One region of the Planococcus antarcticus DSM 14505 genome, then DNA from elsewhere that is predicted to be linked to it. Evidence: riboswitches for the same ligand, from Rfam matches in the RefSeq annotation. Region 1 holds a riboswitch; the other holds the start of a gene.
What was found. Region 1 has a riboswitch for lysine ahead of dapA (4-hydroxy-tetrahydrodipicolinate synthase). Riboswitches for the same ligand answer to the same signal wherever they lie in the genome.
Positions count from the first base shown of each region.

Region 2: linked by a shared signal. The riboswitch ahead of BBH88_RS07370 (aspartate kinase) and the one ahead of dapA (4-hydroxy-tetrahydrodipicolinate synthase) in region 1 are both predicted to bind lysine.

Region 1 is NZ_CP016534.2:3,338,280-3,341,446, reverse strand. Features, by position in the region: gene BBH88_RS16380 (STAS domain-containing protein) at 1-300, shown strand, start outside; gene dapA (4-hydroxy-tetrahydrodipicolinate synthase) at 335-1,225, opposite strand; lysine riboswitch at 1,354-1,532, opposite strand; gene BBH88_RS16370 (class I SAM-dependent methyltransferase) at 1,639-2,250, shown strand; gene ypfJ (KPN_02809 family neutral zinc metallopeptidase) at 2,309-3,154, shown strand.
Region 2 is NZ_CP016534.2:1,469,421-1,472,587, reverse strand. Features, by position in the region: gene BBH88_RS07370 (aspartate kinase) at 310-1,527, opposite strand; lysine riboswitch at 1,668-1,842, opposite strand; gene uvrC (excinuclease ABC subunit UvrC) at 1,880-3,167, opposite strand, start outside.

The sequences.
Region 1 (3,167 bases):
ATTGACCGTGCCCGCTATATTCTGGAGAAGACACTGCTATCCGCCAATCAGCTGAAAATCAAGATGCTCATTGTAGATCTGTCGGGAGTGGTACGGGTAGACTCGATGGTGGCGGAACAAATTATCAAAATTGTCCAGTCGCTGAAGCTAGTTGGGGTACGGTCCATTCTGACTGGCATCCGACCCGAAATCGCCAGAACGTTGGCTGAAATTGGCGTCGATTTAAAAGACCTAGAAATTGGCGGCAGCTTAAAGCGGGTTTTGGAACAGATGAAAGATAACGAATTTAAAAAACGTTGAAGCCCGAGGGCTTCAACGTTTTTTTGTGATGAACTTAGTTAGTAACAGCCTCTGAATGCAGATCTGGCAATGATTTACGCAATGCTGAGGCTTCTTCTTCGGTCAATGAAAGCATCGGCAAGCGTACACCACCTACCTGGACACCGGTCATGTTGAGCGCTGCTTTGACCGGAGACGGATTTGGCGCAGCGAACAATGCTTTCATGGTCGGCAATAAACGTCTATGGATAGCCGCTGCTGTTTTTACGTCACCTGTTTTAAAGCTAGTAATCATGTCCTGCATAGCGCTGCCGATAATATGTGCAGACACTGAGACGATACCAGTTCCGCCGATTGACAGCATCGGTAAAGTCAGACTGTCATCACCGCTGTAGACAGAAAAAGATGCCGCTGTTTTTTCAATGATTTCTGCAGTTGCATCTAAGTCGCCGCTCGCTTCTTTGACAGAAACAATGTTGTCAATCTTGGACAGGCGGATAATCGTCGCTGGGGACATAGTGACCACGCTGCGCCCTGGAATATTGTAAAGCATGACTGGCAGACGTGTAGACTGGGCAATTGCCTGGAAATGTTGGAACATACCTTCCTGTGACGGCTTGTTGTAATAAGGAGTGACCAACATGACGCCGTCAACGCCAGATTCTTCCGCTTGTCTCGTCAATGAAATGGATGCGCGCGTATTGTTTGAGCCGGTCCCTGCGATGACTGGGATTCTGCCGGCGACGATGTTGACGGTAAACTGGAACAACTCTACTTTTTCATCTGTTGATAAAGTCGGAGATTCACCTGTTGTTCCCGCGATGACAAGGGCATCTGAACCGTTCGCTATCAAATGCTCTATCAGTTTCTGAGTTGCCGGAAAGTCAATTTCTCCATGTTGATCGAATGGTGTTACCATTGCTGTAATTACTTGGCCGAAATTCATAAAAAACACACCCTTTTCTAATTTTTGTCGAAGCTTAGAGGTGAGGGGCCAGTCAGGAATGAACAAAAAAAGCAGCAACGAGGGGTCCCGTTGCTGCAGTAGAAACAATGTTTACCATTCGTTCCTGTGCATCAGATAGCCCTCCATATAGTTTCCTATATGACAGTCCTGCATTTGTTGAATGCAGACCCAGCGAACAGAAATATGAGATTTCCGCCACTTCGGCAAATCCCCCTTTCGGCAAACGTCAATGGATCTCATTGTCCTCGTTTTGCGTACTGGTGGTTTTTGCGCCTCTATCCTACTCCATGAAAGCTGGAGCAAGAAATATTTAATTAGCTGTACTATAACAAATTTCCCTGTCAATTACAAGATAGAGAATGTAAAATCTTACGAAAAAGGAGTGATCCGGGATGAACGAGCAGACCTATGAATACCAGTTGAACATCGTAACAGAGGGAAACCAGCAGGGCTTCACGGATTCTTTGCACCATAACCGATACGAACCGACACCCTATGAGCTGCTGGACAAGCTATTCCAGAATTATAGCCTGTCCTCTGGAGACAGACTGGTGGATGTGGGATGTGGAAAAGGTCGCTTAAACTTTTATGTGCATCATTTATTTGGTGCAAAAAGTGCAGGTATCGAAATGAATCCAGTGTTCTACACCGAAGCTCTCGAAAATAAAAAACGATATTTGAAAAAGCATGCTGCTGCGGAGTCTAGCATTAACTTTTATAATTGCTTGGCACAGGAATATTCGATCGTAGCACAAGACACTATATTTTATTTTTTTAACCCTTTTTCCGTGGAGATCTTTATTGCTTTTATCAATAAAATTTTAATCTCAGTCGAAACAAACTCACGGAAAGTAGAAGTGATCCTGTTTTTTGCCTCACAGGAATACAGCGACTTTTTGGAAACTAGCACCGTTTTTCAATTGATAAAAGAAATCCAACTGCCCGATTTCCATAAAAATCCGCGCGAACGATTTTTAATTTATCGTCTGCCTAAAATGGATTAGAACTAGGACGATAACGGGTATGTTTACAATAAAAACAGTTGCGAAACGAGGAACCTTTATGGAATGGAAAGACAGAAAAGCCAGTAGAAACGTTGAAGACAGAAGAGGGAAAGGTGGTGTAATAGTAGCAGGAGGCGGCATCGGCAGTATTTTGATTGTGCTGTTAGTAGCATTTTTAGGCGGTGACCCGGGTGTCATTCTTGATCAATCAAATGGATCATCAGTGTCGACTTCAAACCAGCTGTACGAGTCAACAGCGCAAGAAGAAGAGTTGGCTGAATTTGTTTCAGTCGTTTTGGCTGATACCGAACAGGCCTGGACGGAAGTATTCGAAGAAGAAGGAATGGAATATGTCGAGCCGACATTGGTGCTTTACAGCGGAAGTGTTGAGTCTGCATGTGGGACGGCAGGTGCAGCCGTCGGTCCATTTTATTGTCCAGGCGACTACAAACTTTATATTGATTTGAGTTTTTACAATGAACTACACACCCAATTTCAAGCACCAGGCGATTTTGCTATGGCCTATGTAGTGGCACACGAAGTCGGACACCACGTCCAGAATCTTCTTGGTGTCATGGAAGAAGTGCAGCCTCTCCGCAACCAACTAAGCGAAGAAGAATACAATAAAGTGCAAGTTCGCTTGGAACTGCAAGCTGATTATTTATGGGGTGTTTGGGCAAATCATGCACAAGGCATGGGCTATCTAGAAGAAGGCGACCTAGAAGAAGCACTGACAGCGGCAAGTGCTGTAGGAGACGACACCATTCAACAACGTGCGCGTGGTTACGTAGTACCCGAAAGTTTTACACACGGCAGTTCCGAACAACGCCAAAGATGGTTCAAAAAAGGCTTTAAGGCCGGCAATTTAAAAGAAGGCGACACATTTAAAGCGACTGATTTGTGAGTGTAAATATTGA
Region 2 (3,167 bases), 1.9 Mb from region 1:
AATATGACATATTTATTGTACTCCCACCCTCTTGGAGCGTCAAGGCAACGAAACTCTTTTAAACAGATAGTTACCAAGCATTTAGAGGGTACGGGACGCCCTATCACTAGCAAAACACATTGGAATGTAACCGTTTTAATAGAATCTTACTAAAAAGCGATTCTCTAATTGAGAATCGCTTTTTATGTCTAAACTGTCCTATTCTACTGCCGCATGTATTATTGTAATATTGCCATTGAGAATTTGAACGTTTTGTGAATATTTTCACGAACCGTCATTTTAACTGTAGATGAGCATTCCTCAGCTTAGCTAAACTTCAGAAAGTCCGTACGCCTCGTGCAACGCATTTGCCGACTTGTTCATATCTACTTCCGGCACAACCACCGAAATTTTAATCTCTGAGGTACTGACCATTTTCACTTGAATCTCTTCACTTCTTAGTACATCGAACATCCGTGCCGCTACTCCAGGATTCGATACCATGCCAGAGCCGACAATCGACACTTTCGACAAACCTACTTCAACATTCAGCGACAAGAAGCCAATTTCTTCTTTGGCTTCTATCAAGACACGGCGTGTTTCTTCAAGGCTTTCCTGGCTGATGGAAAAAGACACGGATGGTGGAAATTCATCGCTAATGCTTTGGACGATAATGTCTACGTCTATCTGATGTTCAGCAAGCTTTGTAAAAATATTAGCCAAGGATCCGTTAAATGGCTTTTTATAGGTTACGGTTACACGTGCGATTCCTGTTTCAAACGCGACGCCTCTGACGATTAAGTTTTTCTCCACAGTGATCACCTCTTGTATGATTGTGCCAGGCTCATCTGAATAACTCGCTCTGACGGATAATGGAACATGATTGTTTTTTGCAAACTCGACCGCCCGTGGGTGCAAGACACCCGCACCCAAATTAGCGAGTTCCAGCATTTCATCATAAGAAATTTGTTGTAGCTTGCGAGCACCTGTGACATGTCGTGGATCGGATGTATAGACGCCGTTGACATCTGTGTAGATCTCACATTTCTCCGCTTTCAAAGCAGCGGCAAGCGCAACAGCCGTCGTATCGGATCCGCCCCTGCCAAGCGTTGTGATATTGCCAATTTTATCGACTCCTTGAAAGCCAGCAACAACGCAAAAATAGCCATTTTCTAGTACACGTTCAAGGCGCTCGGTATGGATCTTTTCGATACGGGCATTGCGCGGCACGGATTCAGTTTCAATTCCCGCCTGCCAGCCGGTAAAAGACAATGCTTCATGACCTAGCTTTTTAAAAGCCATTGCCAATAAAGAAATGGTGACTTGCTCCCCAGTTGCTAGTAACATATCCATTTCTCGCTTTGGTGGCTCTGAAGAAATTTCTCCTGCTAGTCCGAGCAGGGTGTCAGTCGTCTTGCCCATTGCCGAAACAACAATGACGACGCGTTTCCTCTGTTCTTTTTCACGAATGGCCCTCTTCGCTACACTAATGATTTTTTCTGGAGTCGCGACAGACGTCCCTCCAAACTTCATGACGATCGTTTTCATTCCATTCACTCCCACATTCAGTATGTGGCCCTCAAAATGGCTGACCATGATGCCTTAAAGACAACATAGCCAGACACAAAAAGAGGTGGTTTACCGCAACCGCGGCAAACCACCTCTTTTGTCATGCACGAAAAACGCCCATGTGAGATAGCCCTCCAGAGATTGACTCTGACAGCTCTGCACCTCTTAAATGCAGAACCAGCATGCGCTATAGCAGTTACAGGCACACTTCGGCGACCGCCCCTTTCACCATTCGTCTCAGATTCTGCAAATCTCCGAATGCTTACTATTGACGTTCGCACCTCTATCATCACTTTTCCAAGTGATCTAAATATTCTTTTACAATAACATGTTATGATTCGCTTGGCAATATATCCTCTGCAAAATATTGTTCAATGGTCAACGCCAGAGCTTTAGGCATGCCGGCCTGTTTGATTTCTTCTACTGAAGCTTCTTTGATTTTTTTGACAGATCCGAAATGCTTTAACAGCTGCTGTTTCCGCTTCGGCCCCACTCCTTCAAGTCCGTCAAGCGCCGATTGAATCGAGTTTTTGCCGCGCAGCTGACGATGGAAGGTTATAACAAAGCGGTGCACTTCATCCTGAATCCGCTGCAACAAGTAAAAAGCTTCACTGGTCCGCTTCAGCGGCACAATTTCAGCCGGAGACCCATATAGCAATTGAGAAGTTTGGTGTTTTGCGTCTTTTGCAAGACCGGCAATCGGAATTGATAATCCCAGTTCATCTTCAAGGATTTCACGCGCTGATTCCATCTGTCCTTTGCCGCCATCAATGACGATTAGGTCAGGCAAAGGCAAGCCATCTTTTAAGACACGCGAGTAACGCCGACGGATAACCTCACGCATTGCCGCATAATCATCAGGCTTGGAAGCATTCCGCGTTTTGTATTTACGGTAATCTTTTTTGGAAGGCTTGCCGTCAATGAACGTAATCATCGCAGACACTGCATCGGCTCCCTGAATGTGCGAGTTATCGAAAGCTTCGATGCGCAACGGTGTTTCGATGTTCATCGCTTCACCCAAGTCTGCACATGCTCCAATCGTCCGTTCTTCCTGCCGCTCCAATAACTGAAATTTTTCCTTAATGGCGATATCAGCATTTTTCTTTGCCAACGCCACCAGGTCCTTTTTCTTTCCGCGCTGTGGAACCAGCACACGCACCCCGAGCCACTCTTTCAGCATATCAGGGTCATCCGCTTCCGGTAGCAGAATTTCACTTGGTTTTACATGGTTGGCTTTTTCATAAAACTGACCGAGATAAGTTAAAAATTCCTCTTCCGGATCTCGGTACAGTGGAAACAGCGAGACGTCACGTTCTATTAATTTGCCTTGGCGCACAAAAAACACTTGCACGCACATCCAGCCTTTGTCGACTGCATAAGCAAAAACGTCACGGTTGGTAAAATCGTTCATCGCCATTTTCTGTTTTTCCATAACAGTCTCAATCATTGAGATTTGATCACGGTATTCCTTAGCCCGTTCAAATTCCAGGTTTTCGGATGCTTGCGACATCTTTTCGACCAATTGATGCTTTACTTCACGGAATCCGCCGTTAAGAAATTTTGTGATGCCGTCGATTAGTTCCTTATAAGTCTCTTTTTCAACCGGCTTAACACAAGGT